3 regions of the Halomonas sp. AOP27-A1-41 genome follow, and region 2 is predicted to be linked to each of the others. Evidence: predicted binding sites of a transcription regulator. Region 2 holds the regulator's gene; each other region holds the start of a gene.
What was found. Region 2 encodes LexA, which represses DNA repair genes until DNA is damaged. Its sites were predicted from a motif close to TACTGTNTANNTANACAGTA; they were not measured.
Positions count from the first base shown of each region.

Region 1: the regulator LexA is predicted to act here: its motif matches at 1,483-1,502, upstream of ACT3TC_RS14200 (PA0069 family radical SAM protein).
Region 3: the regulator LexA is predicted to act here: its motif matches at 1,707-1,726, upstream of recN (DNA repair protein RecN).

Region 1 is NZ_JBQSXT010000023.1:57,462-60,743, forward strand. Features, by position in the region: gene gadC (glutamate:gamma-aminobutyrate antiporter) at 1-223, shown strand, start outside; gene ACT3TC_RS14200 (PA0069 family radical SAM protein) at 377-1,462, opposite strand; gene ACT3TC_RS14205 (alkaline phosphatase) at 1,698-3,137, shown strand; gene ACT3TC_RS14210 (hypothetical protein) at 3,258-3,282, shown strand, end outside.
Region 2 is NZ_JBQSXT010000022.1:22,946-26,227, reverse strand. Features, by position in the region: gene nagZ (beta-N-acetylhexosaminidase) at 1-216, opposite strand, end outside; gene ACT3TC_RS13755 (L,D-transpeptidase family protein) at 294-821, opposite strand; gene ACT3TC_RS13750 (TetR/AcrR family transcriptional regulator) at 799-1,476, opposite strand; gene lexA (transcriptional repressor LexA) at 1,742-2,419, shown strand; gene purU (formyltetrahydrofolate deformylase) at 2,527-3,282, opposite strand, start outside.
Region 3 is NZ_JBQSXT010000020.1:52,157-55,438, forward strand. Features, by position in the region: gene dnaK (molecular chaperone DnaK) at 1-793, opposite strand, end outside; gene grpE (nucleotide exchange factor GrpE) at 925-1,551, opposite strand; gene recN (DNA repair protein RecN) at 1,774-3,282, shown strand, end outside.

The DNA.
Region 1 (3,282 bases), on a different contig from region 2:
AAAAGAGTCTAACGAAGTGTATACCGGTTTGCTGATCGGCTGTTTCCTTGTAGTGCTATCGATTCCGTTTATTATTTATGGAGTGCATAATAAAAGCGCTGCGCCAAAAAACCTTAAACTACACCATATCAAGCCCCATACCGCGCCCGAAGGTCACTACTTTATTCATCCCAAAGCCCGCAGTACGCATCACATCACTGTTGATGGAGAAAAGCTGCATTGATGAACCATGGGAGGGTGTTTAGAAAGGTCGTCCATTAGATTTTAAGCAGAGCTATGACGAATAGCGAAAAACAGAAGTAGTAATCACTCAGGCATTTGTTTGGCACTTTCAGTAAGCTGAGAGTATGTCAGGCAAATGCCTTTTTCATGGGCTTTAATAAAAAAGCTCACCCTGAGCGTTGGGCGGGCGAAAGTCTCGGGTATTCAGCCCTTGCTCGGAACGAGATTGAAAGTTCCACTGGCGGCTGGCGCGATTAAAGCGTTGTGCAATCATATCGGCAAAAATACCTTCGCCGCGAAAGCGCTTACCGAACTGAGCATCGTAGGCCTTGCCGCCCCGGCATTGGCGAATCAGGCTCATTACCTTGGCCGCACGCTCTGGGTAATGGGCTTCCAGCCAGGCTTCAAAGAGTGGAGCGACTTCATGGGGCAAGCGCAGCAGCATCCAGGACGCCGTTCGTGCGCCAGCACGGCTGGCGGCCTCAAGAATCCGCTCCATTTCATGATCTGTTAATCCGGGGATGACCGGAGACACAAGCGTCCCGACGGGAATGCCAGCAGTATTCAGCTCACGGATAACTTTTAAACGCGCTTGAGGAGAGGCCGCACGAGGTTCCAGCGTGCGTTTCATATTGGCGTCCAGGCTGGTCAGGCTAATAAATACGCGCACCAGGCGGTGTTCGGCCATCTCAGCCAGCAGATCCATATCCCGTAACACTAACGTGCTTTTGGTCACAATAGTGACTGGATGGCGGCAAGCCAATAATAGCTCAAGCAACTGACGCGTTAATTGGCGCTTGGCTTCTAGTGGCTGGTAACAATCGGTATTACCAGAGAGATTGATTGGTCGGCAGACGTATCCAGGCTTGCAAAACTCCTCACTTAATCGCTCAACCAGGCCATTTTTGGCAATCAGCCTGGTTTCAAAATCAAGTCCCGGCGACAGATCCCAATAGGCATGAGAAGGGCGGGCATAGCAGTAAACACAGCCATGTTCGCAACCTCGGTAAGGGTTCAATGAGCGATCAAAAGGCAAGTCTGGCGACCGGTTCCAGGAAAGCGCACTCTTACTGGTTTCTTCGCGTACTTCAGTTGCCCGTGTGGGGGAAGTCTCTTCGCGCCACCATCCGTCGTCTTCTGCCACGCTATGGGTTGGGGCAAAGCGGTTGTGCGGGTCATAGGTTGCCCCGCGGCCTTTGTGCACGGTGGTCCGTATTGGTGATTTGCCGAGAGACGCCATACGCCTGCCTTTTTCTAGATTGGTGTATATATATACAGTATATGTGTTGTGACCAAGCGTGCAAGCGTTACTCAGGCAAAACCCACAATGAACAGTTTTACGGATCGGCTGCTGATTGCGATTCATGTTTATTAGAAATAATTGACTTACCTTCATTGATGTTCATGAAAATGACATTTTTAGGCGCTACGATTTGTTGGATATCGAATTAGCTAAATTTATTTTAGGGATGAAAATGAAGAACTTTACGCGCAATGCACTCACGTTGGCACTGGCATCGGTCATGGTTACGCCGGTATTAGCGCAGGAAAACACAGCTAAGAACGTTATTTTGATGATCACCGACGGTACCGGTATCGAGACGTTCCGTGCGGCAAGCTACTTCCGTCACGGCGCGCTGGGCCATGAAGTTTATGATGAGTTTGACACACAGCTTTTCATGGCAACGCATCCGTTAAACACCTCTACCACACCCACCAAGAGTGATGACGGTACGGTTACATTTGAACCAGCCGAGCTCTGGAACGACGAGGCGGTAGATACCGTTTACGAAGGTAGCCTGGGTAACTACAAGGGCTACTTTGCCGGTTACGACTACGCTCGGGCTGATTACACCGACAGCGCTGCAGCGGCAACGGCGCTGGCTTCAGGCCATAAGTCCTATAACAGCGCCATCAACTGGTCCAACGATGATGAGCCGCTTAAGCATATTGGCGAATACACTGTTGATAGCGGCCGCGCTCTGGGTGTTGTCTCATCGGTGCAGGTCTCCCACGCGACGCCTGCCGGTTTCATGGCCCATAACGTAAGCCGCAACGACTATAGAGCCATTGGCCGCGAAATTGTCGATTCTGGCCTTGCCACTGTCGCCATCGGTACCGGGCACCCCTATTACGATGCAGCCGGCGAGCATGTCGATAACCCCGGTGAGAGCGATTTCCGCTTTATCGGTGGCGAAGAGACCTACCAGCGCTTGGTAGGCGGCGAAACGGATTACGCCTTTATCGAAAGCAAGGACGATTTTGAAGCTCTGGCTGCGGGTGAGTTGGATCTTCCCAAGGACAAAGTACTGGGCCTGGTGCAGAACATTCAGACGCTGCAATACAGCCGCCCCGGCGTAACCGGCGGTAATCTACTGGATACGTCACCAAGCCTTGCCACACTGACGAGCGGCGCTTTGAACGTGCTCAACGCCAGTGAAAACGGCAACGAAAATGGCTTTTTCCTGATGGTTGAGGGTGGCGCTGTGGATTGGGCTGCTCACGCTAACAACCTGCCGCGTATTATCGAAGAGCAAATCGACTTCAACGAAGCTGTGGAAGCGGCCGTTGAGTGGGTAGAAAACAACAGTTCCTGGGACGATACCTTGATCATTGTAACGACTGATCACGGTAACGGTTTGCTTCAAGGCCCTGACTCTGATGTAAATGCCTATAGCCCGATCGTTAATCAGGGGGCTGGCGCGCTACCCTTGGTACGTTGGCATTCCGATACCCACACGCGTGAGCTGGTACCGCTGTATGCCCACGGCGCGGGCGCTGAGTTCTTCTTCGACATCGCTCAGGCAGAAGACGGTCTTTCCCGCTATGAAGTAGACGAAGACAGCCACTACTGGATCGACAACACCGACGTATTCCGCGCGGGCCTAAACGCTTTCGGTATCGAAGCTGATTAAGTAGACAAGTATAGCAAGTACAGCAGAGCCGCCTTCGGGCGGCTCTGTTCCGTTGGTAACCACTGACTGATATCACTTCGCCAACGACCACTCCACTCACTACCCCGAAAAGAGCCAGATATGAAGCTTCGTAACACGCTTTCAC
Region 2 (3,282 bases):
CTGTACGCGGCCACCCTCTTGGTCAACCGCCAATAAAAGATCGCCCCGTATGCGCCTTATATCGCTACACAGCTTGCGCACCTGGTAGGCGTCTTCCACATTACGGGCAAACAAAATCACGCCACCGACAGCAGGTTCAAGCAGCAAGCGCTTTTCAGCATTGGATAATTCAGGCCCTTCCAGGTCGAGCATGACCGGGCCAATAGGTTGAGTCATTAGCAGGGATCCAACAAAAGGGCCGATGATTTTAGACGATCAACGCACAGAGTCAAAAAAGCCTCTGCGTAAAGCCATTACAGATGGCTGCCATGTAGCCAAACAGGCGTTCCAGGCACGGCGCGCTCAAAGATATAAAGCAGGTCCTCGTTGCGCATACGAACACAGCCATGTGAAGCAGGTTTGCCCATCGGTTGATCGGGCGGCGTTCCGTGTACATAAATATAGCGGCGCTGAGAGTCAACCGTGCCTGCACGGTTAAATCCTCGCTCTAACCCACACAGCCATAAAATACGCGTCAAAATCCAGTCACGTGTCGGATGAGCGTCGGCCAAGTCACTTGAGAAAATTTCACCGGTAAAACGCCTGCCTCTAAATACCGCATTGACCGGCTGTTCATGGCCAATTGCCGCGCGAACATAGTGCCAGCCATGCGGCGTTTGGCCACTTCCTTCTTGCTGGCCAACGCCAGCGCCTCCAGTAGAGATAGCGCACTCAAAGTCTGGTGTTTGACCCTGCCACCAGCGCAGGATTTGTGCGCCGGTATCAATTTCGATCCAGCCGTCTTTTTTAGGTGGCAACTCAGCTAACAGGGGCGTTCGCATGCTGCGCTCCTTCAACCTCTTGCGGCAGTGGAGCATTCATGGCGGCAACGACCACAGGGCGCAAGCGTCGCACTAAATCACGCACAGTCACCTGCTCCTGATAATCCTTGGAGGCGATATCACGTAGCGCATCCAGCCCCGACAAGGTGAAAATGACCGTACCCAACATAAAGTGCAGCCGCCAAAAACGCTCGGCATCGGGTAAATCAGGGGTCGCCTTACGCACAAGCCCGGTAAAGCGGGTAAACACATCCCCATATTGCTCTTGAATATGGCGCCGTAAATGCCCCTGCGCTTGGCTATAGGCTAATCCCAATAAGCGCATGAAGACTTTCAAACTATCCCGTTCAGCAGGCACTGCCAGCACCGTGGTGGCCATTGTTTCAAGTAGCTCTTCCAGGGGGATGGCACGATCGGCGTAGTGGGCTTCAAGCTCATCGAGCGCACCATGAAAACGCTGAGTAAACGGGTCTAGATAGCGCGAGAATACGGCTTGGATAAGAGCTTTCTTGGAACCAAAATGATAATTAACAGCCGCCAGGTTTACTCGCGCTTTACTGGTAATGTTACGCAGTGACGTTTCAGCAAAGCCACGCTCTGCAAACAGCACCTCAGCGGTATCCAGAATGCGTGACACCGTGTCAGATTGTGCCATTATGGCCTCCGGAGAAACGAGTGTTTAAAACATGCCAGAATAGTAAGTCATATCTTAATCAGGCTCAATCACCCTTATTCACCGATTTTTTTAATTGGCTACCCTGCACATTAGCGTTAATTCAAACGTCTTACCGCTCACAGACAGTGTTTTAACAAGCTGCTTTTTTAACCATGTACTGGATAGAGCAACATACTGTATACTTAAACACATACTGATCAAGCAGACAGATACCGACTGTCTTTTATTGTTTATGGAGTTTGGTATGTCGCGGCCACTCACAGCACGTCAGCAACATGTTTTTGATTTTATAGTAAAAACCATGGGTGAATTCGGCTACCCTCCCACCCGCGCCGAAATTGCCAAGGCCTTGGGCTTTAAATCCCCCAATGCCGCTGAAGAGCATTTACGTGCTCTTGAGCGTAAAGGCGTTATCCGGATTATTCGCAATACGTCGCGGGGGATTCGCCTCCCCAACCAGGAAGTTCAGGACGTTAGCGAATTACCCGCCACCGTTGCAGCCAACAGCAATGATCTTCCGCCGATGGGCTTGCCAGTCATCGGTGAAGTGGCCGCTGGCAGCCCGATCCTTGCAGCGGAGCATATCGACCGTTACTGCCCGCTACACGCAGAATATTTCACCCCTAAAGCCGACTACCTCCTGCGGGTACGCGGTTTATCCATGAAGGATGTGGGCATCCTGGAAGGCGATTTACTGGCGGTGCACCGCACTGATCGTGTACGTGACGGGCAAATCGTCGTTGCGCGGCTGGAAGATGAAGTCACTGTAAAACGCTTTCAACGCCAAGGGTATCAGGTCATGCTGATTGCGGAAAACGCTGATTTTGCACCGATTGAAATCGACCTGCGAACCCAATCCCTGGATATTGAAGGCGTAGGTGTAGGCGTCATCCGTGGCGGTAATGGCCAAGCGCTAGGCTAATAAGCCGTTTGCGTGGAATTGGATTTGAAAAGCATCAAGGGGGTGGCCATTTTCATGACCACCCCCTTGTTTTGTTACTGGTTCAGCTTAAACAGTTTTTAAAACGCTTAGCTAAAGACAACGGTCTTATTGCCGTGGATCAAAACGCGGTCCTCCAGATGCCAGCGCAGGCCTCGCGCCAATACGGCTTTTTCTACATCGCGCCCAAAGCGAACCAGGTCGGTTGGCGTATGGCAATGACTCACACGATGAATATCCTGCTCAATAATCGGCCCGGCATCCAATTCCTCCGTCACGTAGTGGCACGTCGCGCCAATTAGCTTTACGCCGCGCTCATAAGCCTGATGGTAAGGCTTGGCGCCAGCAAATGAAGGCAAGAAGCTGTGGTGAATATTAATTACCTGCCCAGCATAGCGCTCACACAACGACGGGGGCAGAATCTGCATATAGCGCGCCAATACAATACAGTCCGCTCGCGCGTTATCAATAAGTTCCTGCACCTGAGTAAACGACTCTTCCTTATTATTCGGGTCCACCGGCACATGGTGATAAGGAATACCGTACCACTCAGCGATTGAGCGCATGTCTTCGTGATTAGAAATCACACCGGCGATATCACAATCCAGCTCACCTGCCTGCCAACGGTAAAGTAAATCCACCAGGCAGTGAGACTCACGGGAGACCATGAGGATGACGCGCCGACGCTTTTGAGTATCCATTAGCGCCCACTGCATGGAAAACTCTTGAGCAATTGGCTCAAAGGCGCTGCGTAATGTTTCAACGGACATGCCAAGCGAATCGGCCAATATCTCATAACGCATAAAAAAGCGGCCCGTTTGCAAGTCAGAATGCTGACTGGCCTC
Region 3 (3,282 bases), on a different contig from region 2:
CTTCTTTCAGACGCTGCATGGCCAGGTTGTCACCCGACAGATCAATACCGCTGTCAGACTTGAACTGGTCGACCAGGTAGTTGATCAGCGCCAAGTCGAAATCTTCACCGCCCAGGAAGGTGTCGCCATTGGTGGCGAGTACTTCAAACTGGGTTTCGCCTTCAACGTCGGCAATTTCGATGATCGAGATATCGAACGTACCGCCACCCAAGTCATAAACGGCGATGGTTTTATCACCGCGTGACTTGTCCATACCGTAGGCGAGTGCGGCTGCGGTCGGCTCGTTGATAATACGCTTAACGTCCAGACCCGCGATGCGGCCTGCATCTTTAGTGGCCTGACGCTGGCTGTCGTTGAAGTAAGCCGGTACGGTGATAACTGCTTCCGTTACCGCTTCGCCGAGGTAATCTTCGGCGGTTTTCTTCATTTTCTTCAGCACTTCCGCACTTACTTGCGGCGGCGCCATTTTTTTACCTTTCACTTCTACCCATGCATCGCCATTGTCAGCTTCAGCGATTTTGTAGGGCACCATCTTGATGTCTTTCTGAACAACGTCGTCTTTAAAGCGACGGCCGATCAGACGCTTGATGGCGTAAAGCGTGTTTTCCGGGTTGGTAACGGCTTGGCGCTTGGCGGCCTGGCCTACCAGAGTTTCGCCGTCATCGGTGTAAGCGATGATCGAAGGCGTGGTACGGCCACCTTCAGCATTCTCGATAACTTTAGCACTGTCGCCATCAAGTACTGCCACACAAGAGTTGGTAGTACCCAGGTCAATACCAATAATGCGTCCCATAGCAAAAACCTCGAATTCAGTTGTCTCAATACTTAAAACGTGTGCGGGATTTCCCCGCGGGGTTGACCTTTATCTGGGGGCCGCCAGTGACTTTTCAAGGGCTTTTTTACGCTTTACGTCACTAAATCGGCTTAATTTGCCTTCTGACTGACCACGACCATCGCCGGGCGAACCAAACGACCATTGAGCAAGTAACCTTTCTGCATCACTTCCATTACGGTGTTGGGCTCAAGTTCGGGGTTCGGCACCATCGCCATGGCTTCGTGCACCTGGGGGTCAAAGGGCTCGCCCTGGGGCTCAACGCTTTCAACACCAAATTTATTGAGCACCCCTAGCTGCATGTTGAGCGTCATGGAAACGCCCTCGCGATGCGCCTCAGAGGCGTCGTCCTGCATGGATTCAAGCGCTTTTTCCAGGCTATCCACCACCGGCAGCAGCTCTTTGACAAATTTTTCCAAGGCAAACTTGCGCGCCTTGTCTGCTTCCTGTTCGGCACGGCGGCGAACATTCTGCGCTTCAGCGGCGGCGCGCAACGCTTGGTCCTTGGCTTCTGCCAGGTTTTGCTCCAGCTCATTTACCTGAGCGGCGAGTACATCGGCCTCCGGGTCGGCGAAGCTGCCTTCAAGCGGCGCCTCGTCGTTAATCAGGCCTTCCAGCTCCCCATCAATCAAGCGCTCTTCAGACTCTTGGTCCATATCGGCCTCACGCTGTTGGCGAGCGAGTTCGTCATCTAATGGAGTTTGCGGTTCTTTTGCCATGCCATGCTCCTCAAAAGGGTTCGGGCTTTTTCTGCCCAACACTGCTCATAAAAAATAATCAATAAATCAGTTTTAAAACAGCCTTAAACACGTATAGAGGCTATATGGGGGCCATAAAAGCCATCTCAAGAGGAGCATTGAAGTCAGTTATCGACTACTGTATAAAACAACATTTATTGGATAAGTATCCAGCTTCTGTGTCGCACCGCCTCAGGAGGCATCATGCTTACTCAGCTAGCGATTCAAGATTACGCCATTGTCGACCGCCTTGAGCTTGACCTGACCCACGGCATGACGGCCATCACGGGGGAAACAGGTGCAGGCAAATCCATTCTTCTAGGCGCACTGGGCCTGTGCCTTGGTGAGCGCGCCGATGCTGGCAGCGTGCGCCACGGCTGCGAGCGCACCGACCTATCGGCGCGTTTCGACATTCAGCACCTGCCCGCCGCCGTCGAGTGGCTAACGGCCCGCGAGCTCCCCACCGACGAATGCCTACTGCGCCGTGTAGTGACCGCCAGTGGACGTTCAAAAGCGTGGATTAACGGTCAGCCAGCGACCATTTCGGACTTAAAATCGCTTGGCGAGCAGCTCATTCAAATTCATGGCCAGCATGCCCATCAAGCGTTAATGCGTGAAGAGGTGCACCAGGCCCTGCTGGATGACTATGCCGGGCTACGGGAGGCTCGCCAGCAACTGGCAGAAACCTTCCACGAATGGCGCAATGCGCGACGACGGCTTAAAAAGCTCAGTGAAGAAGGCAGTGAAGTAGAAGCCAAGCGCCAACTGCTGCGCTACCAGGTTGAAGAGCTGGACCAGCTGGGCCTGGGCGAAGGCGAACTACAGACGCTTGAAGAGGAGCAACTGACCCTTGCGCATGCCGAAGAGACCCTGCGTGAAACCCAGTTGGCTGCCGACTGCTGCGCCAGCGATGACGGCGGCGCGCTGTCGCTTCTTAATCAAGCTTATGCACACTTAAGCGCCCTGCCGGGCAGCGATAAGGGCACGCTTGCCAATACGCTCGCCATGCTCAGCGATGCGCGCATTCAGGTGGAAGAGGCCTCAAGCGAGTTGCAGCGCTTTGCCAGCAGCACCGAGCTCGACCCAGAGCGCCTGATGTGGGTGGAAGAGCGTTTGACGGATATACACCGCATTGCGCGCAAGCATCACGTCGCGCCTGAAGAAATTTACGCCCTGCATAGCACCCTTCAACGTGAAGTGGCTCAGTTGGAAGCCAGCGATGAGGACCTTGAAGCGCTGAGTGGACAGGTCGCCGAGTATCGTGAGCGCTACCGCAGCGAAGCCAAGAAAATCAGCGATACCCGTCAAAAAGCTGCCCTGCGGCTGGGTAAAGAAGTTCAGCAGCAGCTGGCCTTTTTGGCCATGGGTAAGGCCCGCTTTGAAGTGGCCGTTGCTTCGCGTGAAACGCCTACGCCTGAAGGGTTGGATAGCGTGCAGTTTTTGATCAGCGCCAACCCAGGCCAGCCTGCTCGCCCGCTCGCCAAAGTCGCCTCTGGGGGTGAGCTTTCGCGTATCAGCCTGGCGATTCAGGTGGTGGCCGCCTCGCACTCGACGATTCCAAGCCTGGTGTTTGACGAGGTGGATGTGGGTATTTCAGGCGCCACGGCGGAAATTGTCGGCCAGTTACTGCGCAAGCTAGGTGAGAACGGCCAGGTAATGACCGTAACGCACCTGCCCCAGGTGGCCGCGCAGGCGCATCAGCACCTGCATATT